2 regions of the Lentibacillus sp. genome follow, and region 1 is predicted to be linked to the other one. Evidence: a T-box and tRNA genes for the amino acid it is inferred to sense, from the RefSeq annotation. Region 1 holds a T-box; the other holds one or more tRNA genes.
What was found. The T-box of region 1 lies ahead of VK097_RS09230 (valine--tRNA ligase). A T-box ahead of a tRNA ligase gene usually reads a tRNA of that ligase, here a tRNA-Val.

Region 1 (15,591 bases):
TTGCTGTTTGGCGTTCCGAATGAGAAAGATGAACAAGGCACAGGTGCGTTTGTTGAAAATGGTATTGTGCAAGAGGCCACACGACTGATAAAACAAGAAATGCCGGAGATGCTCGTCGTTGCTGATACATGCCTGTGCGAGTATACAACCCACGGGCATTGCGGCGTGGTCCATAATCATGATGTCGACAATGACGAATCCCTGAAACTGTTGGCTAAAACCGCCGTATCACAGGCCGAGGCCGGTGCGGACATCATTGCACCGTCCAATATGATGGATGGTTTTGTCACAGTTACTCGACAGGCTCTGGATGAAGCGGGGCACCAAAATATTCCAATTATGTCATATGCTGTAAAATATGCCTCGGCATTCTTCGGTCCGTTCCGTGAGGCGGCAGACAGTGCACCACAATTTGGTGACCGCAAAACTTATCAGATGGATCCGTCAAATAGGCGGGAGGCATTGCGTGAAGCAGAAACCGATATCGAAGAGGGAGCAGATTTTTTGATCGTCAAACCTGCTATGTCATTTTTGGATATCGTCCGTGATGTGCGCAACGAGTTCAATGCACCGGTTGTCGCTTATAACGTAAGCGGCGAATACTCCATGGTTAAAGCGGCTGCGCAGAACGGCTGGGTTAATGAACGAGAGCTTGTACTTGAAAAACTGACCGCGATGAAACGATCAGGTGCTGATTTGATTATTTCCTATTTTGCCAAAGATGTGGCAAAATGGCTTCAAGCCTAAAGTGAAAGTTCAATCAGCGGAAGATTTTTCTTCGTTGATTGTCAGTTGAACTGAATCGGACAATATGGGCAATTATTCCCCTCCATGCGGGATAAAACATTCAATTTGGGGTGATGTATGATGCGAAATTTCGATAAATCACAAGATGCGTATAAAAAGGCGGTGGATTTAATGCCGGGCGGTGTGAACTCACCTGTACGCGCCTTTAAATCCGTCGGCATGTCACCAATCTTTATGGAAGAAGGAAAAGGCTCCAAAATAAAGGATATTGACGGAAATGAATACATTGATTATGTCTTGAGCTGGGGACCGCTGATTTTAGGGCATGCTGACGATCGTGTTGTTTCAGGATTAAATGAGGCTGTCGCTAAGGGAACAAGTTTCGGTACGTCGACCATCCAGGAAAATAAGCTTGCCGAACTTGTTATCGACCGTGTTCCCTCAATCGAAATGCTGCGGATGGTGAACTCGGGGACGGAAGCTACGATGAGTGCTTTACGCATTGCCCGCGGCTACACAGGACGCAGCAAGATCCTGAAATTTGAAGGCAACTATCATGGCCATAGTGATTCCTTGCTTATAAAAGCAGGCTCCGGCGTTGCAACACTTGGGCTACCGGATAGTCCTGGTGTCCCTGAATCGATTGTGAAAAATACAATCACAGTACCATATAACGATGTCGAAAGTGTGCGCTACGCATTTTCTGAATATGGTAATGATATTGCCGCTGTCATTGCTGAACCTGTTTCCGGCAATATGGGTGTTGTGCCGCCGCAGGAAAACTTCCTGCAGGAATTAAGGAAAATAACAGAAGATTATGGGTCACTGTTGGTTTTTGATGAAGTCATGACTGGGTTCCGTGTTGGTTATAATTGCGCACAGGGCTATTTTGGCGTGACACCTGATATCACCTGTTTAGGGAAAGTTATTGGAGGTGGTCTGCCTGTTGGAGCTTATGGAGGCAAACGTGAGATTATCGAAAGCGTAGCTCCGACCGGTTCGATCTACCAGGCCGGTACATTATCCGGTAACCCGCTCGCCATGACAGCCGGTTTTGAAACATTGGATGCGTTGGATGAATCATCATATGAAGAAATCAATCAAAAAGTCGATAAATTAGTGGAGGGGTATAAACAGGCTTCCATTGATTATGGTATTCCGCTGCAAATAAACCGTGCGGGATCAATGGTCGGTTTCTTCTTTACGAATGAACCTGTCATAAACTATGATACAGCGCAAAATGCCAATGTTGATTATTTCGCTCAATACTATCGGGCTATGATAGAGGAAGGTATCTTTTTGCCGCCTTCACAATTTGAAGGAGTATTTTTATCAACCGCCCACACAGATGAAGATATCGACAAAACAATACAGGCTGTACGTACAGCATTCTCAAAAATTGAGAAGTAATGTATAAAAGCTATTCCGGATCAAATCGGAATAGCTTTTTATGTAGGTTGTTTTCAAAATGTTTGTTGCTTTTTTGATTCTGATAAGGATTAAAAAATCACTGAACAGCCCATGTACACGCAGACTCCATCGGACGCATGCGGAAAGCGAAGTGTGAAAACCGGAGACATTTTGCATATCCTCCTATTTTGAGTCATATAGTTGAACTGAGACATATAAGTATATGGAATATATGTTGAAGGGAGGAAGTCGTTTGGGAAATGAACAAGAAGTATTTCGCTTTGATTTGAATGAATCGCTGTATTTTGAAAAAGGACAGGAAGTTGGCGAAATGACGGGAATTTCACTGGACCCGGATATTTCCATCCAGCCATTTAATGACTATGTTTCAATCAGGGGTGTCATCGAGCTCAGCGGCTCTTATCAAAGAGAAGTATCAGCTCATGAAGAAGATGAGAGCGCGTTGGATTTTGATGATTATCATTCGAAACGATATGTTGAGAAAGTTGTTGGTCTGGATGACGACCAGGCAGAATTTACACATCGCTTTCCTGTAGAAATCTCTGTTCCGGCGTATCGTGTAACCGACTTGGATGATATAACAGTCGGTATTGAATCCTTTGACTATGAAATACCAAATCAGAACCAGCTTAAGCTGAACTCCACAATTGAAATCCATGGCATAAGCGATGAGACGGAAAAGACGTCTGAAAGTGAACAGGAAAACGAACTGGCTTTACCGTTACGGAATGACGAGACATTTGAGTTTGATATAAAAAAGGAATCAGAAGAGGATACGGAAGCGGACGAAGCATTTTATCAGGAACACCCTCCAGTACTGTCTCAGGAAAATGAACAAATTGAAGATGAGCAGGCAGACGAGGCTGCTGAAGATGATCATTCCTCTGCCAGGGTCTGGTGGAAGAGTAAAAAATCACAGACACTTGCTGAATTCTTTGGAAATGATGAACAGGAATCGCCACAGTATGAGACCTCCGTGGAAGAAGGGGAATATGCTGATAACCCGGAGGACTCCCCCGAACTTTCCGTTTATCAGGATGAAACTCCTGCAGATTCAGCGGAATCACCAGAGGACGTCCGTTATTTGGCTGATATGTTCAGACATGATGAGGAAGAGCAATATACTAAAATGCGTTTGTGCATCGTGCAGGACAATGATACGGTAGAAACAATTGCAGAACGGTATGAAATATCCGCCCTCCAGCTGTTAAAACAAAACCGGATGACTGAAGAAGGGCTGGAAGGAGGTCAACTGCTATATATTCCATATAAGAAAAATTCATAGTAGTCGCACACCCCTTGCTTGTTTGCGGTAAGGGGTATCTGTGCTTCCGTAAAAGGTGGTGATCGATACGTGTGCAGCAATTGAGCAGATAGTTAATGCATATGGGCTATCGCCATATCAGATAGAACAAGTATCAGGCAGGCTGTACAAAGTAAATGACGGGCAGAATACGTATGCCCTAAAACAAAGTAAATTGACGGAACATACGGTTCAAGGCTGGGAGCAGGTTTATCATCAGGCATACGCCTATGATTTATCAGCCATACTTCCGGTTTATCTAACGGTTCACTCCCAATTATATGTCAAAACAGAGGATTTCTATTATTATTTAACCCCATGGATAATTGACAAGAATCCCAGCTTTGAACGGGCCGTCACAAATATATATGAAGTGCTCGGGAATGTTCATGCGAGAACGAAACAATCAATATCGATTGATACTGAACCAATCATTCAGGAATTCAAACGTTATCAGAAACATTGTGCTGAATGTCAGAATGAATTACTTTCTTATGTTGAGTTATTTGAACGGAACAGGTTTATGTCACCATTTGAACTGCAGGTTTGTACACATTACCATGTGCTGGTGAAAGTTCTGGCTGAGTTGAATCACCATATTGAACGATTGAAAGATGAGCTTGAACATGAGCAAAAATGGAATTACAGTCTTTTACACGGCAATCCGGATCTCTCCCATTTTGTTCATGCCCACAATGCGTTTCTTATTAATTGGGAAAAAGCAGTATATGATAATGCTGTGTTTGATCTGTCAGCAATGTTGCAAAGACAAGCACAGTACTATGGCCGCCAGAGCGAACAATTGGCAGAATTGTTTACTATATATAAGAATAAAAACCCATTGACCGTGATTGAACAATACTTGCTTTCAATTTATTTAATGGATCCATCTGATTACATAGCACGAATCAATCAGTACATGACGAATGCCGGCCAGCAACCAATGGTTAAACATGTTCAGTTACTGCAGCGTGCTTTCCGGCGGCTGGAATTCGGGCTCCGCTGGACAGAACTGACTGAACATGATGGCACTGAAAATGAGTCTCAAGATTAAATCCATTCCAGATAAAATGCAATAAACAGTCCTGTGAATGCCCCGAGCAAAAAGACATCCAGGGTCGTTGGAAAAAGAAGTGTACGGATTAATTGAAAAATCAGTATCGGCAGTGTCACTTTTTCAATGACAATAATACAGTTTCGTGCCCATGGCGGCAGCTTATATCGATAATAACGCGCCATTTTGGGTTCACCTCTTTCTGAGTTTCGTGTAATATAATATGTATATGGCAGGCTGTTTTGTGCCATTCTTATTGTAATAGTTGAATTTGTTATTCAAAAACGGTAAAATAACAGCAATAAATAATTGCGATGATTGGGAAGAGTACAGATTTGTTACCCCAAAAGAGAGGGAATGTCGGTGGGAATTTCCTGGGAAACGATTCTGGAAGGTCTCCCATGAAGCTGCTTCTTTGAATTCAGTAGAAGAATGCCGGTTGTTGGCCGTTATCATGCTATGAGTGCATAGGTGTATTCTGCCTATGAACAAAGGTGGTACCACGGAAGCCAGTCCTTTTCGTCCTTTTTTGGATGGAAAGGATTTTTTGTTTGTATAATAATCAGATTGAAGGAGGAACCCGCAGTGACTGAAGAGAACAAAACAACGATGTCACCAAAATATAATCCCAATGAAATTGAAAAAAACAGATACCGATTTTGGGTGGAAGGGAAATTTTTTGAAGCCACAAGCGATGAAGAAAAAGACCCGTTTACAATTGTGATACCGCCGCCAAATGTGACAGGCAGACTGCATTTGGGCCACGCATGGGACACAACGATGCAGGATACAATTTCACGGATGAAACGGATGCAGGGCTATGATGTGCTGTGGCTGCCAGGCATGGATCATGCGGGCATTGCTACACAGGCAAAAGTCGAAGCAAAATTGAAAGAACAAGGTGAAAGCCGGCACGCCCTTGGCCGTGAAAAGTTTTTGGGCGTTTCCTGGGACTGGAAGGAAGAATATGCTGAATTTATCCGCTCCCAATGGGAAAAATTAGGTCTGGGTCTGGACTATTCGCGGGAACGATTTACCCTTGATGAAGGATTGTCGGATGCCGTCCGGGAAGTATTCGTGAGCCTGTATGAAAAAGATCTGATTTACCGTGGCGAATACATCATCAATTGGGATCCGGACACGAAAACTGCCCTTTCCGATATTGAAGTTGAATATGCGGAAGTGCAGGGTAAATTTTATCATATGCGCTATCCGATTAAAGACAGTGATGAAACGATTGAAATCGCAACAACCCGGCCGGAAACCATGCTTGGAGATACAGCGGTTGCGGTCCATCCGGATGATGAACGCTATCAGCATCTGATTGGTGAAACAGTAATCCTGCCGATAATCGGCCGGGAGCTGGAAATTGTAGCCGATTCATATGTCGATATGGAAATGGGCTCCGGAGCGGTAAAAATAACACCGGCACACGATCCGAATGATTTTGAGATCGGCAACCGTCATGATCTTGAACGTGTTCTCGTCATGAATGAAGACGGTTCAATGAATGAAAATGCCGGACGCTATCAGAGGATGAACCGATTCGAATGCCGCAGACAAATTGTGAACGACCTGCAGGAGCAGGGGGTATTGTTTGAGATTGAAGACCATGTTCACCAGGTCGGTCATTCAGAGCGGAGCGGCGCTGTTGTGGAACCATACCTATCAACACAATGGTTTGTCAATATGCAGCCATTGGCAGACGCTGCAATTGAATTGCAGGAAGGCGAGGGTAAAGTCAATTTTGTGCCGGACCGGTTTGAACGGACATATTTGCAATGGATGGAAAATATTCGTGACTGGTGTATATCAAGACAGCTCTGGTGGGGTCACCGCATCCCGGCCTGGTATCATAGAGAAACAGGTGAATTGTATGTCGGCAAGGAAGCACCGGCCGATATTGAAAACTGGGAACAGGATGAGGATGTACTTGATACATGGTTCTCATCTGCATTATGGCCTTTCTCGACAATGGGCTGGCCTGATGAAGGATCTAAAGATTTCAAGCGATACTTCCCTACAGATGTACTTGTGACCGGATATGACATCATCTTTTTCTGGGTTGCCCGGATGATTTTTCAGTCCAAACAATTTACAGGCAAGCGGCCATTTAAAGATGTTTTGATCCATGGTCTGATCCGTGATGCTGAAGGCAGGAAAATGAGCAAATCACTTGGCAATGGTGTTGACCCGATGGATGTGATCGATCAGTATGGAGCCGATTCATTGCGTTACTTCCTGCTGACGGGATCAACCCCGGGACAGGATTTGCGTTTCCATTGGGAGAAAGTTGAAGCGACATGGAATTTCGCCAATAAAGTCTGGAATGCTTCCCGATTTTCCTTGATGAATATGGAAAACTTCTCTTATGAAGATATTGATTTAAGCAAAGAAAAATCACTTGCAGATAAGTGGATCCTGACCCGGTTAAACGAAACGATTGAACACGTGACCAAAAATACGAACAAATATGAATTTGGTGAAGCAGGGCGCCATTTATACAACTTCATCTGGGATGAACTGTGTGACTGGTACATCGAAATGGCAAAACTGCCGCTTTATGGTGATGATGAGGAACAGAAATTAATGACCCGGTCGGTCCTGGCCCATGTACTGGATCAGACAATGCGGATGCTGCACCCTTATATGCCGTTCATTACTGAAGAGATCTGGCAGCAGCTCCCTCATAAGGGTGATTCCATCACCGTTTCCAAGTGGCCGCAAGCAAGACCGGAATTTCATGATGAGTCAGCGTCGAACGAAATGAAACGGCTGGTCTCCATCATTAAATCGGTCAGAAATATCCGGGCAGAGGTGGATACACCATTGTCCAAGCAAATTAAACTGTATATTAAAACGAAAAATGAAGTGATTGCATCGGAGCTTGAAAACAACCGCAGTTATTTGGAGCGTTTCTGCAATCCGAGCGAATTGATCATTTCAACGGACGTGGAAACACCGGAAAAAGCAATGTCAGCGGTTGTCACGGGAGCAGAATTATTCCTTCCGCTTGAAGGGCTGATTGATTTTGATAAAGAAGTCGAACGGCTGGAAAAAGAATTGACGAAATGGACAAAAGAAGTGGAACGCGTTCAGAAAAAGCTTGCGAATGAAGGTTTTGTCAATAAGGCACCGGAACATGTTGTTGACGAGGAAAGACAGAAAGAGAAAGATTATCTTGAAAAACAGGCTAAAGTTAAGGCTCGGCTTGAAGAATTAAAATCCTGAACAGTAAAAGCGGACATTCATGACAATCATGAACGTCCGCTTTTTATATATGTCACATATTTTTTTAAAATGTTAATGTCACTTATGGCACTTAACGTGCGCGATCCGACTACATCTTCTATCTCATTAAAAACAAACTGTCCATCATGATCAAGCAGAAAGTCAATGCCTGCCAATCCAAACTGGAAAAATTCACAGATTTGTTTGACCAGCACTGTTTCATGCGGTTTTAGAGTGTACCATGAAGCGGAGCCGCCCAGTTTATAATTGGCCCGAAAATCATGTTTGTTCTCGCGCAGGACTGCACCAATCACTTCTGTACCGATGACAAACACGCGCACGTCTTTCCCGGGCTGAATATTTGCCGCTGATTGCACAATCAGATCACCCTTTGGCTGGTTCTTTTTTAGGCCCTGCCACTCCTGAATGCTTTTCACCAGAAGAACTTCCTTGCCGCCTCTGCCATAAGCCCCTTTAATCACAAACGGAAAAGGCAATGGGGCTGATTCGGGCAAGCTTGTATTTTCTGAAATAAATAGTGTATCTGCCATCGGAATTGGTAATTTGCTTAAATAAAAGTGTGTCAGTGCTTTGTCGTTACAAATGGCAGCTGTTTCAGCGGGGTTATACACTGATACACCGAAAGATTCAAGCTGCCGGCTAAGAAGCGGATCAATCGTTCGGATAACAGCAAAATCAGGTAACGGCAACGGTTTGCTATCAAGCTTGACTGTACGTTCACTGCCAAGAACTCCAATCGTTAAATCCTCTCTTAGAATAAAACGCAGTGATACGTTTTGCAGGTGCGCTTCTTCAAGGAACCAATTGATATACGATCTGTTTTGTTCTGCATCATTTTTATTATAAATCAGCCAGCCGTTCATAGCAGTCCCCTTACTGTATTTCATTTTTGATATAGTCTATTATAAAATCGGCAACATTGATGCCGGTGCAATCAAACATATTACGGATATGCGCGTTCGAATTGATTTCGCAAATAACTGGCGAGTTGTCAGACCCAATTAATAAATCCACGCCGGCGAAATCAGCGCCAATTGCTTTGGCAGCGGTGACAGCAATCCTTTTCTCCCCGGAAGACGGGTGGTACGCTTGCATCTTTCCCCCGGCTGTAACATTTGCCCGAAAATCATTTTCTGAATGACGGGACATAGCGGCAACAACTTCATCACCGACGACGTGCAGACGTTTGTCTTTTCCATAGCTTGAGGAAATGAATTCCTGAACCATAAACGGACGGCTTTGAAGCTGCCTTATTTTTTCAGCCAATTCATCTCTCGTGTCAACAAGATGTACCTGTTCGCCAAAGGACCCGAATGCTTCCTTTATAATCATGGGGAAGCCGAGGATATTGATCGCTTCCTGATAGTCATCGATGGGATTCTTTGTCGTTTTGTGAAACGATTTCGGGGCAATGACCGTCTTTGGGACAGGTAAATGGTTTAATGCCAATGACTGATACGAGGCGATTTTGTCATCACTCAAAGCAATTGTCTCCGAACTGTTGAATACACGTATTCCCAATAATTCGAGCTGTTTTGCCAGGTAAGTATCTTTATCGGCAAAAACTACAAAATCAGGCAGCCTGTCTCTGCCTGTGCCCAGCAAATTCACTGATCCGGAAGTCAGCAGTCCAAGCAGTTCATTATTTTTATAAATGTTTGTGTCTATCCGCTGTTTAGCTGCAGCTTGCTGAATCCACTCGGCGAAGTCAAGGAACTTATTGCCCGGCAAGTAGCCGTTGTAAATAATCCAGCCGTTCAGTTTCAATACTTGTCTTCCCTTCTTGATTTAAAATTGTGTTTAATTATTGCTATAATGATGCTGTTTAGATAAAAAATAAACGAAAAGCGGTGTGCACGATGTTCGAACAATTTTGCCAAGTCGAAGCTTTTTTCCATGTCCGGAAACAGCATGGTATGAAACCGGGGCTGGGACGTATACATAAACTTTTGGACCTGTTGAATCATCCAGAGAAAAAAATGAATGCCATTCATGCAGCAGGAACCAACGGCAAAGGTTCAACCATTCACTATCTGAACCATGCCCTTATGGCGAACGGATACACGGTCGGTGTTTTTAATTCACCGAGTCTCGAAGGGTTAACCGGTCATATTTTGCTTGATGATGCCCGGATTCCGGAAAAGATTTTCATTCATTACCTTAATAAAATTTATCCATTTGTACTCCAGCTTGACAAAGAGCAAAATCATCCGACTGAATTCGAAATCATAACTGTGATTGCGTTCTTATATTTTGCCGACCACACGGATATTGTTTTAGTTGAAACCGGTATGGGGGGCAGGGAAGACACAACGAATTGTTTCAACCCCATTTTGTCCATTATAACAAATGTCTCGTGGGATCATATGGATTTTCTCGGGAAAAATATTGAGTCGATTGCGTATCATAAAGCCGGAATTATAAAGGAAAACAAACCAATTATTGCCGGGGAAATGACTGGAAAAGCTACCTCGGTCATTGCTGCAGAGGCAAAGAGGAAAGGTGCCCCACTTTATCTGGCAGGTGAATCGTTTCAATATAAAATCACCGGCGTCAAGGGACATAACCAGACATTTCAATGGCATATGGATTCCGATATCAGCATGGAAGCGGGATTACAGGCAGCAGGTATTCATCAAGTAAGAAATGCTTCTTTGGCAATAATGGCCCTTGTACTTCTTAACGATAAAGGATTCGATTTGCACCGGGACAATTGCTTGAATGGCCTGAAAGCTACCCGGATCCCTGGCAGATTTGAACAAATTTATGACAGACCGGCAATTATACTGGACGGAGCCCATAACCCGGCCGGTGTGCAGGCTTTTACGGAGACGCTTGAAACAAGCTTTGGCCATGCGGAAAAGCATTTGATTTTTGCCGCATTTAAGGATAAAGATTTAAAACGAATGCTTGAAAAACTGGAACCTTATTTTTCTTCTGTTACATTGACGACATTTAATCACCCGCGGGCTGCGGGAATTGAACAGCTCCAGAATTTCAGCAAGAGCCGGCATGCCAAATTCCAAAGTGACTGGCGGCAGACCCTCAGACAAATCAATTTTGAACGGAAAGACGCCTTTTATTTTATAACCGGTTCATTACATTTTATAGCTATGGTAAAGAATTACGTTTCTGACGTTTGGAGCTGCGATAATTGATATGATTCACTGCGGCGAACTTCACTTGCCAATATTTGAATGGTGGAGTTCTTGTTCAAGATTGATGTTGTTGGTACAGAATACATAAACTGCGACATAGTGACAGGGTTGATTTTCGCTTCGGGCAATTGCTTTCCGCGGGCAACGCTTCAGCTTCCTCGGAAGCAAAACCGCTTCCTGCTCAGATTTCAGCTGCCTGCTTTATCGCAGAAATCAACTGTCCTCCGCTTCAATCAACGCCATGTTAGCGCAGGAAAAACACGGAGCTGCGGGAGGAAAGGCCTCGGTGAGATCCCACAGTTAAATTAGTTACAAAATTTACGAAAAGAGCCTTTTGTTGTATTATGTTGAAAGTTTTTTTGAAAGAGTGACAATAATCGTCTTACTTTTTACCGTCCATATGCTAGAGTTGAACAAACTCATATATGGAGGGAAAATGGGTGGGTCAAAATAAAAAGGTAGACGTATGGATGAATGGTAAAAAAACAAAATTGAAAAAGAAAGCCGGAAACACAAACAAACAACATTCTATTAAAGAATCCAACGATGAGCATGCAGCCTCACTGGAGAATTCCAATATACCTGAATATGTCAGACAGGAGAATGAGGATGGTAAAAAGGATCGCAACAAAAAAATCAACTACAAACGAAAATCCAAATTAAAGAGGGCTAAACCATTTTTAATTGCTTCCATATCTGCGGTTATCATTGGGGCATTTCTGGGTTTCTTCATGCTTAATATGTTTGTGGATATCAATCGCAATATAACTCAGCAGGACAGTTCCTCCTCTTCAGCGGCAGCCGATAAAGAAAACAGCATGGCTAATGCTGAATCAGCTGATGCTACTGCAATAGATGCACTCAGTGCCTATGTGGTACAGGCAGGTAAATTCAGTGAACAAGCAAACGCTGAGGAAATGGCAGCAACTGTCCAGGATGCAGGTTTTTCTGCTATGGTCTGGGAAAATGGGGCTTTTTATTTCGTTTTATCCGGAATAAGCACTTCTGAGCAACAAGCGGAACAAACGGCAACCGGCCTCGCTGACAATGGAATAGAAGTTTATGTTAAGGAATGGCAAACAGAAACGAACGAAATCACATTACCAGATAACGAAAAAGAATGGCTTCAAATGTATGAGCAGCAGTGGAAGGAAGCAGTTGATTCCGTCAGCAGCGGCAACCACCTCTCAAAGGATGCCTGGGCGGAAGTTATTGATGCGGTTCCGGAGAACACCGAATCCATCTCCGGCATTGCTAAAGCGTTAAATGAACAGCATCAAGCGATGGGACAGACGGATAAATGGCAGGAACAGGTGATTTTGCTGAAACTGTGGGAACAGTTTAGTCAGTTGATATCACAATGAATAAACGCAGTGCATGTTGCGTAAAAATGGGCAATTTTGTATTTTATTAATCCGGTATAGCTGGAAAGTTGAATTTCTGTCAGGAGATTTTTCAATTATAAGGATCAAGGCTCCTGTTAAAGTATTTTTTTATAAAGTTGTCCCTATGGAGAGGAACAGTTACGATAAATCTATCTTACCATAGGGAGGACTGTGAATGAGTTCATCGCCGATTATGATAAAAGATGTCCCAAAAGAGGATCGCCCCCGGGAGCGTTTGCTTAAATTTGGACCGAGTCATTTGTCCAATCAGGAACTGCTTGCTATTCTGATTGGCAGTGGGACGAGGAAAGAGTCAGTAATGGTCTTATCGAATCGGGTTTTAATGCATTTTGAAGGATTAAACTTATTGAAAGATGCGACTATTGAAGAATTGACTTCAATTAAAGGGATTGGAACTGCCAAAGGCGTATTGTTGCTGTCGGCTTTGGAATTGGGAAAACGAATGAATCAGTACAAGCCTGACGATCGTTATGTAATTCGCTCGCCTGAAGATGGGGCGGACTATGTTATGGAAGATATGCGGACGCTTAACCAGGAGCACTTTGTTGTATTATTTTTGAACACCAAAAACCAGGTTATCCACAGCCAAACTATCTTTATCGGAAGTTTGAATGCCTCGATTGTACATCCGCGTGAAATATACAGGGAAGCTGTCAAACGTTCGGCTGCTTCCATTATCTGTGCACATAACCACCCTTCCGGAGATCCCGCGCCTTCCCAGGAAGATATCCATGTAACAAGACGTCTGGTGGAATCAGGGAAAATGATTGGCATCGAATTATTGGACCATTTGGTGATCGGTGACAGGAAATTTATTTCACTTAAAGAAAAAGGTTATCTATAAACACTATCTATTTTTTTATTTTTTTCGTATAATTGAATAGACGTAATTCGGACAGCGCCAGTTTCTAATGTTTACTTGAGATTGGCGCTTTTATTTGCTTTAACTAAATGTGAATATTTACTTTCCATTAAAAGATGTTTAAAATAATGGATTAGGAATCAATTGATTATAAGTGCCTGTTCAAAAAGGAGAATAAAATCAAAAGTTCAAAGTGGCCTACTCTCGAGCATAAATAAAACTGCCCTGAAATATACCGCACGCAAGAGTTAGTGGTTTTTCTTTTCCAAGGTGTGGAAAAACAAGCCAATGAAGACATTCGATGTGGTATTTCCACCGAACTTTTTGAACAACTCCTATAAAACATAAGATAAAAGATGATAGCTACTTAACTTCGTTTACAGCCAGCAAATGAATTGCTAATTGGGAAAGGAAGATTTTTTTGGGAAGATTCAGTTTGTCACAGGATTTAGGCATTGATCTGGGGACAGCCAACACACTTGTTTTTGTGAAGGGGAAGGGTGTTGTTGTACGGGAACCGACTGTTGTCGCGAAGAATATTGAGACACGTGAAATTGAATCAGTTGGGAAGTCTGCCAGAAATATGATTGGCCGGACCCCCGGTAATATATCAGTTGTGCGTCCGATGAAAGACGGCGTCATTGCTGATTATGATACAACTGCTGTTATGATGAAATTTTTTATTAAACAGGCGATGAGCAGACGATCACTTTTTGCCAAAAAGCCAAATGTTATGATATGTGTACCTTCAGGAATTACTATGGTGGAGGAACGTGCTGTTGTTGATGCAACAAAACAAGCAGGTGCCAAAGAAGCTTATCCAATTGCTGAACCTTTTGCATCAGCCATTGGAGCGGGTCTGCCTGTTTGGGAACCGACAGGCAGTATGATTGTGGACATTGGCGGCGGCACGACCGAAGTTGCTGTCATTTCACTCGGCGGCATTGTAACCAGCCGTTCGATTCGAACAGCGGGCGATAATATGGATGAATCGGTTACAAATTATATCCGCAAGCATTATAATTTGATGATTGGTGAGCGCTCTGCCGAGTCAATTAAAATGGATATCGGCGTCGCCGGAGAAGTTAAGGAAGATGTCGAAATGGATATCCGGGGCCGTGATTTGCTGACCGGTCTTCCGAAAACAATAACGATTACAGCCAGGGAGATTGCGGATTCTTTAAATGACACTGTTGAAGATATTGTAGAAGCCGTTAAGGATACATTGGAAACAACACCCCCGGAACTAGCCGCCGATATTATGGACCGTGGAATTGTATTATCAGGCGGGGGATCCCTTTTAAAAAACCTGGATAAAATAATCAGCGATGAGACGAAAATGCCTGTTTTTGTTACAGATGATCCTCTGGAGAGTGTGGCCATCGGTACAGGCAAATCTTTGGAATACATTCGCCATTTCCGTTCCCATCCGAATGTATCTTCCCGTCCTACTGTCGAGTAAGCAGGTGTTCACATGAGGCTCTTACAAAAAAAAAGACTATTTATCCTTTTAATTGGTTTTATTATTCTTGTGGCACTGATCGGCTATTCATTACAGGACAGGGATGAAGAGACAACCGCCGAACAATTCATTAAAGATACAGTTGGATGGGTACAAAATTTAATACACACACCGGTTGATTACGTTACAGGTATTTTTAAAAACATTGATGATATCACGGATACTTACGAGGAAAATAAGATATTGCGTAATAAAATAGCGGAATTTAAAAGTCTTCAGTATGAAGTACAGGAATTGAAAGAGGACAATGCCGAGCTGCGGAATACATTGGATAAAACCGAATCAATCCATGAGTATAATCCGATTCAGGCAACTGTTATCTCCCGTTCAACCGAGCGGTGGATTGAACAGGTAACCATTAACAAAGGGACTCAGGATGGTGTCGAAGAGAATATGGCCGTCATTACAGCTAAAGGTATGGTCGGAAAAGTAGAGACACCGTCAAAATTCACATCATCGGTGAAATTGCTGACCGGATTTGATAAGTTCAACCGGATATCCGCTAAAATCTCCAGGGATAAAGGCGATGATGTTTTCGGAATGATTGAGGGATATGACAAAGAATCAGACCACTTGCTGTTCAGAATCATTGAGGAATCGGACAAAGACTTGAAAGAAGGGGAATTGGTCTTATCTTCCGGTATGGGCGGTGTTTTTCCTGCGGGCCTGAAAATCGGAGAGGTCAAAGAAGTTAAGCCGGATCAGTATGGGCTGACCCGCACTGCCTTTGTTGAGCCATTGGTCGATATGTATGATATCAATAATGTAATTGTAGCAGAGCGGCCGCAGCCGGATGATAATGAGTCAGAAGAAAACGGGGAGGATGGGTCGTAATGAGACGATTGCTGATTCCGCT
Region 2 (15,591 bases), on a different contig from region 1:
CCGCTGTCATAGTTGTAAAATCGGGAAATCAGATTAATAATGGTTGTTTTTCCGGCACCCGTATGTCCGACAAAGGCAACCATCTGTCCGGGGTAAGCCGTAAAACTGATCGCTTTTAAGATCGGTGTTTCCTCATAAGCAAAGGAGACATGGTCAAATTTAAGAAGGCCTTCAGTCGTTTCGAGTTCCTGAGCCGTTCTTTCGTCCGTTTCTTCCTGTTCTTCATCAATGATATTAAAGACACGCTCGGCACCGGCGACTGCTGAGAGTAAATTATTGAACTGGTTCGTTAGTTCATTGAGCGGCCGGGTGAACTGCCGGGCATACTCGGTAAAGATGACAATCACACCAACGGTAACGATCTCATGAACAGCCAGAATACCGCCGGCAAGCCCGATCAGCCCAAAGCTTAAAAAGTTCAGCATATTCATGACTTTGGGAATGAAACCGGTAAAGGTCTGGGCCCAGAATCCGGAATGCTGCAGATTTTCATTGCGTTCCTGAAACGCACGTATCACACGTTTTTCCTGGGAAAATGTTTTGATGACGTGCTGGCCGGAAACCGTTTCTTCCACATAGCCGTTCAGTTCACCCAAATGCTGCTGCTGCAGTTTGTACAATGGGCCGGTTCTTCTTGTGATCCAACGAATCGCCATGAACATGACAGGAATGATGGCCATCGTGATCACCGTCAAAAAGGGGCTTAGTGCCAGCATGACCACAACCGTTCCGATAAGCGTCAGGATACTGGCGAAAATCTGGATGACGGATTGATTCAGTGTATTGTTGATATTATCAATATCGTTGGTGATCCGGCTCATCAGTTCGCCATGCTGACGTTTATCAAAGAACGCAATCGGCAGCCGGTGGAATTGCTGGAATAACTCTTGCCGCAGTAAATAGACCGTGTTTTGAGCAATCCCGACCATCCAATAGTTTTGGAGGAACACGGATAACGAATGGAACACGTAAATGATAAACAGCCAGATGAGCAGCATACCAAGCCCTGATGCTTCCTGGCTCACGATGAAATCATCGATCGCCATCCCGACCATAAACGGACCGGCCAGACTCATCGCTGAACTCAGAAGTACCATCAGAATGACAAGAAAGAGCATGCCTTTTTGCCGTGCCAAGTACGACCAGATACGTTTTACTGTGCCGGCTGTATTGCGGGCGCGGTCGGTTTTATCCTGTTCTTGCCGGCGGCGGAGTTCATCGATTGGTATTTTGTTGTACTGAAAAGGCCGTTTAAATGGTTCTGTCCGCATACGTATACTCCTCTCCAAACTGCGAAGCGACAATCCGCCGGTAAAGCGCTGAACCATGAAGCAGCTCATCATGTTTACCGATTGCCAGTGTTTCGCCATCATTCAGCAGCAAAATCCGATCGCTACTCATAGCTGTTGATACTTTTTGCGTAATAATCAATGTTGTACAGTTATAATTCCGGATAGCTTCAAGCAGCCTTGACTCCGTAGCAAGATCAAGCGCACTCGTACTGTCATCAAGCATCAGAATCTTCGGCTGCCGGATCAGTGCCCTGGCAATGGAGATGCGCTGTTTTTGCCCGCCGGATAAATTGACACCTTTCTGTCCGATTTTGGTGTTGTATTCATCCGGCAGTTCCATGATCGTCTCATGAATTTGGGCGTCTTGTGCAGCTTTGATAACATCGTCTTGGGAAGCATTCTCTTTTCCCCAGGCGATATTGTCGGTAACAGTACCGGTGAACAGGAGCGGGTTTTGTGGGACATAGCCGATACTAAGGCGCAAGTTTTCCAATTTGTAAGCATTGATTGGCCGATCATCGATATAAATGTTACCTTCATTGGCATCATATAAATGCGGAATCAGCTGGAAAAGGGATGTTTTTCCCGATCCGGTTGCGCCCATTACCGCCAGCTTTTCACCTTGATGAACGGTAAAGGAAACGGATTTCAATGCAAACGCCGGCATGTTTGGATAGGCAAAGGATACATTGTCAAATGTTATTTTGCCACGCTTTACGGCTGTTTTGTCATCGTCACCAGCGTTGTCAATAGGAACCGTTTTAACCCGGAGTACCTCCCCAAGCCGTTCAGCTGATGCCTTGGCTCGGGATAACCCCATAATAATAAATGTGAACATTGAAATTGACATGGCCACACGCATCGCATAATTAACAATGGCGACGACATCGCCGGTATTGGTATCTCCTGTCATGGCGAGTGTGTTGCCGTGCCAGATGATAAAAATAAGACTCATATTCATGACAAATAATAAAATCGGCATGGACGCCTCAATAAAGCGAAATGTTTTCCGCATCATGTTGGCCAGATTTTCGTTCGCATCTTTGAACCGGTTTTCTTCGTGATTCCGCCGTAAAAATGCTTTGATCAGCCTTATTCCAGCAAGATTCTCCTGCATGACCTGATTGACGTTATCAACATTGCGCTGTACCCGATCGAACAACCGCGTCGCGATTTTCAGCGTCCATAAAATGAACCCGACCAGAAGCGGTACCGTCACTAGAAAAATTAAAGCAAGCCGCGGACTGACGATAAACGACATCACCACCCCGCCAATGGCAATAAGCGGTGCTTTCGCCATTATCCGGAGCGCCATGAATATCGTGTTCTGCAACTGGCGGACATCATTGGAAAACCGGGTAACAAGCCCCGAAGTCGGATACTGATTCAGATTGGCAAACGAAAAATCTTGTATTTTATGAAAAAGCTGTTTTCGGATATCATAGGCAAACCCAAGCCCTGTGTGTGCGGCATAAAATGAATTGAAAATCCCGGCGATAAATGCCATGAAAGCCATTGCGATCATGATGCCGCCCCACATGATGATATTATTGATATCCTGATTCACAACCCCATCATTAATCACCTTTCCGAGAAATAATGGCAGCAACAGCTCGACGATCAGTTCAATCAATGTCAGCGTGTAAGCTGCCATGATAGGAATTTTGTATGGTTTCAGAAAGGAAAAAACATGCTTCAAGCTGGTGACCTCCGATGTCATTTTGGCAATTGTCCCATTATTATTATAAAGGCAAAACGTTGATAAGCCAAGAATATATTTCGGAAACAGAAATATTTCTTCCTACCTTAAATCGCTTGTTTTTGCTGCCGCAGCCTCCAAATTGTGAACACTTCAGACGGGAGATGGTGAGCTTCAGCCGAATGCTCTGGTGGCCAATACGGGAACTTATATTTGTACAGAACAAGCAGATAATATAACTAAAGTCATTGCAAAGGTGAGGTCAACAAATGCTTTTGTTCATTGGAAAAATAGTTCTTTTATATTTCATAACGATTATTATCATCCGGTCGATGGGAAAATCAGCTTTTGCCCAATTGACAGCACATGATTTGGCGGGAATCTTTTTTGTGATTACACTGGCGACAGGTCCGGTCGTTACAGAGAATCTTGTATACACCGTAACCGGTCTGGTGGTTGTCGGTATTGTGCATATCGGATTTTCCAGGCTTATGCTGTTTAACGGATTAAACAGGATTTTTGTCGGCAAACCAACGATTGTCATTAAACATGGAAAATTTGTACGGAAAAATTTAAAAAGGTCACAGTTTACACTTTCTGAACTATTATCAGAAGTGCGGGAAAAGGGCTACCCGGATATATCGTTAATCGATTATGCGATCATCGAGCCTAATGGCGGCATAAGCATTGTTCCGCAACAGAGTATCGCTCCTGTTACACCGAAACAATTGGAGATTGAAACATCCTATCATGGGCTTCCGATAGCAGTGATCATCGAAGGTAAAATCCAGCAGCAAAATTTGCAGCTTATCAATAAGAATGAACAATGGCTGCGTCAAGAGCTTGCTGATGCCGGCTATCCTGATCGTCGTCAGATTTTCTATGCGGCAGTTCGAGATGATGATTATTCGCTGATCATTGATACAGGAAAGGGAAGTATGGGTGAAGGGTGAAACAATTTTTTGCCCTATTGACAGGTAAAAAATAAAAAAAGATTGACAAGACATGATCATTTGTTTTATAGTAATACTTGTCGATAATTTCATATGAAACATGATTCCGTAGCTCAGCAGGGAGAGCGCCACCTTGACAGGGTGGAGGTCGGTGGTTCGAGCCCACTCGGAATCATCATTTAAAAAATCTGTATCCCTTTAATATGAAAGGGTACAGATTTTTTGTATCATCCGTTAGAATGCGGATCCCGCTATTATTCCTTTTCTTTCTGGTCTTTCAGCTCCTGAATTTCTTTTTCCATACGGTCCAAACGTTCAATGATTGGTTGTAAAGACTCCTGAAGCATCACGCGCAATCGGTCTGCCTTTTCATTATCCATGATTTAATCCCTCCACATTTTGATGTGTTTTACAGTTAATATTAACCCATCACCCTAAATGATAATACTAAAAAGTGGTTTTGAATGTGCCATAAATCACGATTATATCAAAGACTACTGCTGTGATTTGCCGCTTGTGGCTAGTGGACGATTATTAAAAACTGCAAATGTGATGCATGATCAACACAGGTGAACAATGATTCATAGGTCATCTTTGAATTTCTATGAATCATTCAGGACCATTTTGAATACTGTTCAATTCTCTGTCTGAGGAACCAATCGGACTTAACTTTTGATAAAAAAAGTCGCTTTACAGCTGAATTGGTTGTAAAGCGACTTTTAAAAATTAGTATCAGGATGTAGCTACACCACTCTTGGCAGGCGATGTATTTCGTATTAAATAATCAAATGCGCCTAAAGCAGCTGTTGCACCATGCCCCATGGAAATGATGATCTGTTTATAGGCACTGTCTGTACAGTCGCCTGCAGCAAAAATGCCTGGTACACTTGTTGCACCTTTTTTATCGACAACAATTTCACCGGTTTTTATACGCTCAATCGAATCGTCGAGCCACTCCGTATTTGGTACGAGACCAATCTGAACAAAGACGCCTTCCAATTCAATATGGCGCGTTTCCTCTGTTTCACGGTCTATGTAAGTAATACCGTTGACTGTCTCGTCTCCGTTAATTTCTGTTGTTTGAGCGCTGGTGATAACTGTAACATTCGGGAGACTGTATAGACGATATTGAAGTACAGAATCAGCTTTTAATTCCGGCGAAAATTCAAGAACGGTGACATGCTTAACAACTCCGGCAAGATCAATCGCTGCTTCGGTACCAGAGTTTCCGCCGCCAATAACAGCCACATGTTTCCCTTCAAACAATGGCGCATCACAGTGTGGACAATAGGCAACCCCTTTATTTTTAAATTCCTTTTCGCCCGGAACCCCGATTTGGCGCCAGCGTGCACCTGTTGAAAGGATGGCTGTTTTACTTTGCAGAACTGCTCCATTTTCCAGTTCAACTTCAATGTAGTCAGCTTTCTTTTCAATGTTTGTTGCTTGCACCTGATCCATTACATCAACATTGTAATCATTTACATGGTCTCCAAGATTAGCTGCAAGTTTGGGCCCATCTGTCTGTTTGACACTGATGAAGTTCTCAATGGTATTTGTATCCAGAACCTGACCACCAACACGGTCAGTTAAGACGCCTGTACGAATGCCTTTACGTGCCGCATAAATGGCAGCACTGTTGCCCGCCGGGCCGCCACCTACAACAAGCACATCAAATGGATCTTTATCTTTAAATTCGGACGCATCAGGACCACTGCCTAATTCGGCAAGGATTTCGCCCAGTTCCATACGTCCGCTGCCCCATTCTTCGCCGTTTAAGAAGATTGTCGGCACACCCATGATATTTTTGCTGTCCACTTCATCTTTAAAAGCGCTGCCTTCAATCATGGTATGTGAAATACGAGGGTTCAGCACACTCATGATGTTTAATGCCTGAACAACAACAGGGCAGTTATGACAGCTCAGACTGACATACGTTTCAAAATGACAATTGTCCTCAATCGCTTTAATCCGGTCAATGACGCTCTGCTCCACTTTTGGTGGTCGTCCGCTCACTTGGATAAGTGCCATAACTAATGACGTAAATTCATGACCCAAAGGAACACCGGCAAATGTGATACCGGTATCTTCGCCTGCACGGTTCACACTGAAGCTTGGTGTTCGTTTTAATTCTGTTTTTTCAATTTTAATTTTGGAAGAGATGGATGCCAACTCATCCACCAGTTCCAGCATTTGTTTGGATACATCATCTGAGCCGGCACTGACTTTAAGAACGATGTCACCTTCCAATAGCTGAAGATATTGTTCTAATTGTGATTTGATATCCTTATCCAGCATGATTTATCGAACTCCTTAAATTTTACCTACAAGATCGAGGCTTGGCTTAAGCGTTTCGTCCCCTTCTTGCCATTTAGCGGGGCAAACTTCACCAGGGTTTTTGCGAACGTATTGTGCCGCTTTAACTTTATCGATAAGTGTGCTTGCGTCACGGCCGATGCCATCAGCGTTAATTTCAGCAGCCTGAATGACACCATCAGGGTCAATGATGAATGTGCCGCGGTCCGCTACCCCTTTTTCTTCAATCAGCACGTCGAAGCTGCGGGAAATTTCGTGAGATGGGTCCCCAATCATCGTATATGTAATTTTGCTGATTGCTTCTGAATGATCATGCCATGCTTTATGAACGAAATGACTGTCTGTGGATACAGAGTAAACTTCTACTCCAAGCTCCTGCAGTTTAGCGTATTGATTTTGCAGGTCTTCAAGTTCTGTTGGGCAAACGAATGAAAAGTCTGCCGGATAAAAGCAAACGACACTCCAGTGACCTTTCAAATCTTCTTCAGTCACCTCAATAAAATCATCGCCTTCTCTGAAAGCTTGTGCTTTAAATGGTGCTACTTCTTTTCCAATTAACGACATTTTATTTCCTCCTCATTTCTTTATAACAATGGTCATATCATATATATCTTTACATATTATTGATTAATTGACATCGTGTAAAATGTAATATTTTGTTAACTTTGTCGTTAAATTAGTATTGACGCAGAAGTTCTATATTATTCCAATATTAACTTATTTATTTGGTAGGGATTCATGCAGAGTTCATAATTGATTTGGTTCTATTAAAGGTTCATTAAATCATATTAATTTGATATAAAATGCCCCCAAAACCCATTTTCATACGATTATAGTTAAAAGAGCACCGATTCACTTTCAAAAAATATAGTCGGTTTCACTCCTATAATCGAAAAAAATACGCATTTGGGGGCATTGCTTTAAAAAAGCGGCATAAATGATTGCTTGGAGCGGGGACTCATTCGGGTATAGGCATCCTAATAAAATACACGATTAAAAAGGGATTCAGGCGCTTTGTGTCGAATATAAGTGCAAGGATTTTTATGGATTCGCTTAAAACCCTTGCACTTGGAGACGACTGACATCTATAAAATGATGGAAAACCAAGGACGCCCCGCTGAATGAAGTTTCACTGATATAAAGGGATAGCGGGTAATTACTTGATGGAGGCGATAATGTGTCAGCAATTACGGGCTTTATATGTGATGAAAGTTATTTCTGGCATCAGATGGGGAATGGCGCTTTGAATAAGCGGTCCGGCGGGTGGATTCAGGCGGATACCCATGCGGAGAATCCGGAAACGAAGCGCCGTATTAAAAATTTGCTTGAGCGTTCCAAGTATATGGATGAATTGCACCAGATTGCACCAAGATCGGCAACCCGTGAGGAAATTGCCATGAATCACAGTACGACATATATTGACCGGATTAAGGAATTGAGTGATGCGGGCGGTGGTGATGCAGGTGTTCATGCGATTGTCGGGCCGGATTCTTATGAAATTGCCCTGAAGTCTGCAGGTGGTGTGCTGACGTCAGTCGATGCCGTCATGGAGGAACGTGTTCAAAACGCATATGCCCTTGTGCGGCCGCCTGGTCACCATGCTGAACCTGAAGAGGGGATGGGCTTTTGTCTGTTTAACAATGTGGCCATTGCAGCCAAATATGCGCGCAAGAAATATGGACTGAAGCGTATCCTGATTCTTGATTGGGATGTTCACCATGGCAACGGAACAGAGACCGCTTTTGAAGGTGATTCTGACGTATTGTTTATCTCCGTTCATCAGGAAAATATTTTCCCGAAAGATCGTGGTGCCATAACATACACTGGAAAAGGTCATGGCGAGGGGTATAATGTCAACATTGAACTGCCGGCCGGGACGGGGGATGAAGGTTATCGTTATACGTTTGATCATTTAATAGTGCCGATCATTGAACAGTATGAACCGGAATTGATTTTTGTTTCAGCCGGACAGGACGCAAGCCGGTTTGATCCAATTGGACGGATGCTGTTGACGGCGGACGGTTATTTTCAAATGAGCAAGCATATCAGAAGACTCGCTGATAAACATAGCAATGGCCGGTTAATTGCCTGTCATGAGGGCGGGTACAGTACAGCATATGCTCCCTTTTGCACATTGCGGGTAATTGAAGCATTACGCGGGAAGTACAGTCAGGTGGATGACCCGTTTGACCTTGGCTTTCATGAAGGACCGATTTATCCGCATCAAAAAGAATCCGTTCAACGTGCTGTGGACATCCAATCATCTTATTGGAACTTGAAATAGGCAACCAAATGTTTTCGCAGACCGGACAGTTTCCATATCAACCGGAATTCGGATATATCGACTAATTTTCAACCGGGTGCTAGGGATATCAACCAATTTTAAATTTATTGCCCAAATTACCGGTATATCAGCCAATCGCCAAGTATATCTGCCAAGCAAACGCTGATTCCACCCAAATGCAGCAGTCTGAAAATGCCAGCAGCAAAAATCGTTCAACCTGTTTTATAGTATGTTATAATATGACTATTTAACTGTAGAAATTTAATGTGGAAAAGGAGACGAAATGTTGAAGATCGGAATTGATAAGATAGGCTTTTACGCACCACATTTATATGTTGATATGACCAAACTGGCTGACCGTAGAAACGTGGACCCGGATAAATTTACAATTGGTATCGGGCAGGATAAGATGGCGGTTGCCCCGATCACCCAGGATGCGGTCACACTGGCGGCAAATGCAGCACTGGGAATTTTGGATGAGCAGGATAAAAATGACATAGATTTTGTTATTTTCGGGACGGAAACAGGGGTCGATAGTTCCAAGTCAGCTGCTGTTTACGTCCATGAGCTTCTTGGATTGAACCCGTATGCCCGGGCGATTGAGGTTAAACAGGCGTGCTATGGAGCAACGGCAGGCATTCAAATGGCTAAAGCCCATATTGCCATGAACCCGGAGAGCAAGGTGCTCGTGTTGGGTTCGGATATTGCCCGTTATGGTTTGAATACGCCAGGGGAAGCAACACAGGGAGCCGGAGCGGTTGCATTGTTGGTTAGTGCCGCCCCTCACATCATGTCCCTCGAAGATCAAAGTGTTTATGTCACATCCGACATTATGGATTTCTGGCGTCCCGTATACTCTGACAAAGCATTTGCGGACGGCAAATTATCCAATGAGCAATATATGGCATTCTTTTCCAAAGTCTGGCAACAGTACAAAGCGAAATCCGGTCTGGGGCTTGAGAACTTTGAAGCCATCACTTTCCATTTGCCATATACAAAAATGGGCAAAAAAGCGTTAAAGCCGGTTCTTGAGGAAACAACAGAAGACGTGCAGGAACGGTTGAAGGCGAACTATCAATTAAGCACTGGCTACAACCGGAATGTCGGGAATATTTACACCGGTTCACTTTATTTAAGCCTGCTGTCTCTGCTTGAACAAAAAGATGATTTGGCAGCAGGTTCACGCATCGGTCTGTTCAGCTACGGTTCGGGTGCAGTAGGTGAATTCTTTACAGGTATCCTGCAAAACGACTACAGGGACCATCTGCATGTTAAGCAGCATGCTGAGCTGTTTGCAGCACGAAAAGAAGTAACGGTTGACGAATATGAGGCTATTTTTGAAGAAACATTGCCAACCGATGGCTCCCGAGTTGAACTGGATATCAATAACGACCCTGCAAAAATCTGCCTGGCAGGCGTTACGGATCATAAGCGGCAATATGTGAATAAATTACGATAAAACAAGAGCCCATCAGTTGTCATGATAACTGACGGGTTTTTAGTCATGTTAAAGCAATTAGAAATGGCCACAGTATCAAAACGTCTGACTCGAATGTCGACATGCGCTGATAGAATCACAAGGTGCGCTGATAGAATTCCAAAACCCCGCTGATGAGCACGAACTATAGCGGCCCAGCGAGGATTTAGCCAATGCAGAAAGATTGAACTGCACAGGAAGCCTTTAGTTTCGTCAATTTTGGACAGGCTATAAATGGGTGATATCAATGAAGGCGACCGATTTGGAAACAAAGCGCTTTGATAAAGCATTGGATGAGATTCTTGATTTGTTCAACAATCTGGAGGCAGATGAGCCGATTATTCATTTTAAGGAAGAAGTACTGGTAAATATCGAACGTGCCAAAATCAAGTATGGCAGTGACATGGTCGATGAAAAAATCAATACAGTTGTTCATGAAATGCTTTCCTGGCTTGATCTTGACGATGTTCAAACAGACGAAGAAGGAACTGGGGAGCAGGAAGAGGATACCAGCGAGGAATGACTGCTTAAATGCGGGTTGATTGATTGCCGAGCGGTAATATACCAATATGGTGTTTTAATCAAAATGTTAAGGGGGAGTTTTTCATGAAAGGTGTTATCGTCAACCAATCGGACAGATCACTGGAATTGTCCGATATAGCTGAACCTGAAATAAAACAAGGTGAGCTGCTTATAAAGGTGAGTCATGCAGGTGTTAATCGTACGGATATCGCGACCCGTGAAGGAAAATCAGGCTATGCATCCAACCCGGTACTGGGGGTTGAAGTGGCCGGTACGGTGGCTGAAGCGTATGGCAGCTCGTTTTTTTCTCCGGGTGACCGCGTTATGGGCCTGGTATATGGTGGCGGATATGCTGAATATGCCGTCATGCCGGCCGATCGGGCAATGACAATTCCGGAATCGCTATCGTTTATGGAAGCGGCTGCCATTCCTGAAGTTTTCCTGACAGCCTACCAAACACTCTATTGGATCGGCAAATTGCAAAAACAGGAAACCGTCCTGATCCATGCAGGTGCAAGCGGTGTTGGGACAGCCGCCATTCAGTTGGCCAAACAGCTTTCTGATGCGAAGGTAATTGTAACAGCCGGATCGACGAGAAAGCTGGACTTTTGTCGGGAGCTCGGTGCTGATATTCTGATCAATTACAAGACGCAAGCATTTGATGAAGAAGTTTTAAAAGCAACTGACGGCGAGGGAGCCGACCTGATCCTTGACTTTATTGGTGCCGATTACTGGGATAAGAATCTAGCCAGCATTAAAAATGAAGGGCGCTGGGTTCTCATTGGTGTACTTGGCGGCGGCGAGCTTGAAAAAGTAAATTTAATGTCAATCATGTCTAAATACATTCAGCTGACAGGAACATTATTGACGCCAAGAAGCGATGTATACAAAGCTGAGTTGAGCCAGGAATTCATCAAGGCTGCCGGAACATATCTGGAGCAGACAAGCATCCGGCCGGTAATCGATGTTACATTCCCGCTTGAAAAGGCAAACGAAGCCCACCAGCATATGGAAGATAATCGAAATATCGGAAAAATCATCTTAAGTATGCCACCGGTGGAAAAATAACTGATTGAAAACCGTAAACCTTGTAACGAATGGGGTTTGCGGTTTTTTTGGTTAAGCATAGGAACGTTTGTTTGCTTAGGTTATCGTTTAATGGTATAATACGAACAATAGTTCTCGTGGGGGTTACTGTTATGGATCGTTTACTGTTTAAAGCGACGCAAACCGGACAAAAGCTGGAAATGATTTATTTGGACGCAGACGATAACATAACGTACAGGGTTGTCCGCATTTTAAGCATCAAAGCTGATACGATTAACGCATATTGTTATTCACGGCGTCACATAAGAACGTTTAAACGGACCAATATTTTGTCTGTCGGACCGGTTCGTAAAAAAGGGATAGGCGCCTAAATAACTGATCATCTTTCAGTCATTAGAAATTCAGCAATTATTCGATAAATAACCACATGATTCTCCTCTAATCACTAGCATTTCAAAGCAATCCTTAGCATACGCTTGTATTAAAAAGTATAAGCGTTTAACTTTTACATGAATGATGGAAAATCAACAAATAAAGAATTTTCTTAAAAATCCGTTTACTGTTAAGATAGGTTATGATAAACTAATAGAAATCTTCAGGGGAGGAGAATTCGACTGATGCAAACATACTGGAAACGATTCACGACCCTATTTATTTTATTTGGGCTCATGACTTTCCTGGCAGCGTGTGGGGGGTCAAGCAATGAATCAGAGGGTGCTGAAGAAGGATCAGACGATTCGGGAGACAACAGTGAGCTGCAGGATTCCTATACAGTCGCAACGGACTCATCCTTTGTCCCATTTGAGTTTGAAGAAGACGGTGAGTATGTCGGATTTGATATTGATTTGATTAATGCGGTTGCTGATGAAGCGGGTTTTGACATCGAACTGGAAGTAACCAATTTCGATGGTATTATCCCTGGGCTGCAGACAGGTTCTTTTGACATTGCGATTGCCGGTATCAGTATAACGGAAGAACGTGCAGAGAAAATTGATTACAGTGACCCATATTATGAATCAGGTCTTGCTATCGGTGTTCCAAGTGATAACGAGGACATAAACGGTATTGAGGATCTGGAAGAGAAAACGATTGCAACACGTCTTGGCTCAACGAGTGCAGCATATATTGAGGAAAATATCGATAATGCTGATCCCAGTCAGTTTGAGCAGCTTGATCAAGCTTATTTAGCTGTTGAGAATGGCAGCGCGGATGCTGTTCTGTATGATGCGCCTAATGTCAATTACTATATTCAGACTACCGGTGACAACTTGAAAGTAGTTGGAGACCTGTATCAGGCTGAAGATTACGGTATTGCTATTTCCAAAGGACAGGAAGAACTGGTGACCGCCATCAATGATGCACTGGCAACATTGAAAGAAAATGGCACATACGATGAAATTTACGAAAAATGGTTTGGAAAAGCACCTGAATAATATAGCTGTGTTAATTAAAAAAAAGAAGAACTAAGGCTTATCGCCATTAGTATTGATAGGTCTTAGTTTTTTCTTTTTGGCAGACGGGAACGCGTAAATGCTTTCTGTCTGTATAAGTGCAACAAAGATTTTGCCGCAAAAGGCACAGCGCTCATTCAAGTTTTAAAAGAGGTGATCGAATGATAGGAAGATTTAATTGGGCAGGCGTTGTTGAGTTTCTGCCGCAGTTAATGACCGGTTTGTATTATACCTTATTAATATCTGTTGTCGGGCTTTTGATCGGATTTATTTTAGGCGGAATATTTGGGCTCGGCCGTATTTCCAAAAGCAAAATCATTCGGGGGATATCCGTCGTGTATATCGAGGTTATCCGGGGAACCCCTGTATTGGTGCAGGCGATTTGGATTTATTTTGCACTGCCTCTTATTATCCAGTTTGAAATAGCGTCGATTTCAGCTGGTATTGTTGTCATTGCTCTGAACTCCGGGGCATACATTGCCGAAATTGTGCGAGGGGCTGTCCAGTCGATCGATAAAGGGCAAATGGAAGCCGCCCGCTCACTCGGGTTAAATCATGGACAAGCCATGCGCTATATCATTTGGCCACAAGCTTTTAAGCGAATGATTCCACCACTCGGCAACCAATTTATTATCAGTATTAAAGATACATCACTGTTATCTGTGATTTTAGTGCCGGAATTGATCTTCCAGGGGCGCTTGATTGCAGCAAACCATTTTAACGCTGTTGAAATCTATACAACGGTGGCTGTCTTTTACCTTGCCATAACATTAACATTGTCCTTTGTTCTGCAGCGAATGGAAAGGAGGCTGGATATCTGATGATTACCGTTAAGGATTTACACAAACAATTTGGCGATAACGAGGTTTTAAAAGGAATCGACTGTAAGATTGAACCGTCTGAGGTGGTTTGCGTCATCGGTCCAAGCGGTTCAGGAAAAAGTACATTTCTCCGCTGTCTCAACATGCTTGAGCCGATCACGAGTGGTGAAGTTGTCGTCGACGGGAATAATCTGAATGATCCAAAGACCGATATCAATATGGTGCGAACAGAAGTGGGGATGGTTTTCCAGCAGTTCAACCTTTTTCCGCATAAAAAAGTGATTGAAAATCTGATGCTTGCACCGCAAAAAGTGCGTAAAATTACGGATGAGGAAGCGCGGAAAAGATCAATGGATTTGCTTGAAAAAGTCGGCTTGGCGGATAAAGCTGAACAGTACCCACAGCAATTATCAGGCGGACAGCAGCAGCGGGTTGCGATTGCCCGTGCACTGGCGATGGAACCGAAGATGATGCTGTTTGATGAACCGACGTCTGCATTGGATCCTGAATTGGTCGGCGAGGTTCTGGAAGTAATGAAACAGCTGGCAAACGAAGGGATGACAATGTTTGTGGTGACACATGAGATGGGATTTGCCCGTGAAGTCGGTGACAGGGTATTGTTTATGGACGAAGGGGTGATTGTTGAAGAAGGTGTTCCGGAACAATTATTTTCCAATCCGCAATCAGAGCGGACAAAAGAATTTTTGGATAAAATTTTATAGCATTTACTGGAAAAGGCAGGGCAAAATCAGTTACCCGTTCCATTACCTGTCACAAACATTAAAAATGTAAACAAAAATGACTATCGATTGGTAGTCATTTATTGATATGAATGTTTTTCTGCATTACGATATGTAGGTTAATTTGTTGGGCAAAACAGCTATGACTTGCAGAAGAATGTACCAGTTTTTTCCTAAAATCAGGCTGAATATCAGCTTGAATATATAGCCCATGAAAATCCCAGACCCATTGTAATCCCGGCATTTCTTAAGTGTTTAAAATGCCCAATTCATCAAATACGGCTTTTAAAGCTTTTGGCAGTTGATTATTCATGTCATGATTCGCTATCATAGTAGTAGGCACCTCGCTATTGGTCGTTTTTTCTGCATAATTAAACGATACCAAAAGTCGGGGTGTGTTTCCTTTATTGTGTTGTCAAGGAACATAATGCAGGAGCCAATGGATGGTGCCGCAGTTCAATTAAAGCGTATTTTTAGTCTGCGAAAGTTGCGTAATATATAAGTGAAAAAATAACGAATAGGGAAAAAGGGGTTGAAAAATGGATCTAAGATATCCAATTGGGAAATTACAAGTTCCTAAAAACGTAACATTAGAAAATATTCAAGAGTGGCTGAAGGAAATTGAAACTTACACGATTCGATTAAGAGAAACTGTTGACTCATTAAGTGATGAGGAATTAAGAAGAACATATCGTGATGATAGTTGGACAGTTCATCAACTTGTTCACCACATTGCAGATTCTCAGTTGAACATGTATCAACGTTTGAAGCTGGCTTTAACAGATGAGAATCCAACAGTACCAGCTTTTGATCAAGAAAAGTGGGCTATTCAACCGGATACAAAGCTTCCTATAGAAAGCTCTATTAAAATGCTAGAAGGCATAAATGAGCGCATCGTATCTTTAGGGTATAGTTTAACTGAAGAGCAATTAGATCGAACTTTTACTCAGCAGGAAAACGGTGAAATAACAGTTGCAACAAAAGTTGCAAAA

Region 2: it has a tRNA-Val gene. The T-box ahead of VK097_RS09230 (valine--tRNA ligase) is inferred to sense a tRNA for this amino acid. The anticodon was not compared.

The regions. Positions count from the first base shown of each region.
Region 1 covers NZ_DATGTT010000052.1:34,632-50,222, reverse strand. The annotation lists gene hemB (porphobilinogen synthase) at 1-747, shown strand, start outside; gene hemL (glutamate-1-semialdehyde 2,1-aminomutase) at 868-2,157, shown strand; gene spoVID (stage VI sporulation protein D) at 2,411-3,463, shown strand; gene VK097_RS09240 (hypothetical protein) at 3,522-4,535, shown strand; gene VK097_RS09235 (YszA family small membrane protein) at 4,532-4,720, opposite strand; T-box leader at 4,841-5,065, shown strand; gene VK097_RS09230 (valine--tRNA ligase) at 5,145-7,766, shown strand; gene VK097_RS09225 (ATP-grasp domain-containing protein) at 7,793-8,650, opposite strand; gene VK097_RS09220 (ATP-grasp domain-containing protein) at 8,661-9,554, opposite strand; gene VK097_RS09215 (bifunctional folylpolyglutamate synthase/dihydrofolate synthase) at 9,647-10,945, shown strand; gene VK097_RS09210 (SPOR domain-containing protein) at 11,386-12,309, shown strand; gene radC (RadC family protein) at 12,506-13,195, shown strand; gene VK097_RS09200 (rod shape-determining protein) at 13,635-14,675, shown strand; gene mreC (rod shape-determining protein MreC) at 14,688-15,569, shown strand; gene mreD (rod shape-determining protein MreD) at 15,569-15,591, shown strand, end outside.
Region 2 covers NZ_DATGTT010000031.1:62,861-78,451, forward strand. The annotation lists gene VK097_RS04830 (ABC transporter ATP-binding protein) at 1-1,271, opposite strand, end outside; gene VK097_RS04835 (ABC transporter ATP-binding protein) at 1,252-2,991, opposite strand; gene VK097_RS04840 (DUF421 domain-containing protein) at 3,261-3,944, shown strand; tRNA gene VK097_RS04845 (tRNA-Val) at 4,047-4,119, shown strand; gene VK097_RS04850 (hypothetical protein) at 4,199-4,324, opposite strand; gene ahpF (alkyl hydroperoxide reductase subunit F) at 4,677-6,242, opposite strand; gene ahpC (alkyl hydroperoxide reductase subunit C) at 6,255-6,821, opposite strand; gene VK097_RS04865 (class II histone deacetylase) at 7,435-8,541, shown strand; gene VK097_RS04870 (hydroxymethylglutaryl-CoA synthase) at 8,828-10,000, shown strand; gene VK097_RS04875 (hypothetical protein) at 10,266-10,541, shown strand; gene VK097_RS04880 (NAD(P)H-quinone oxidoreductase) at 10,625-11,608, shown strand; gene VK097_RS04885 (hypothetical protein) at 11,740-11,958, shown strand; gene VK097_RS04890 (glutamine ABC transporter substrate-binding protein) at 12,205-13,020, shown strand; gene VK097_RS04895 (amino acid ABC transporter permease) at 13,200-13,859, shown strand; gene VK097_RS04900 (amino acid ABC transporter ATP-binding protein) at 13,859-14,581, shown strand; gene VK097_RS04905 (YfiT family bacillithiol transferase) at 15,139-15,591, shown strand, end outside.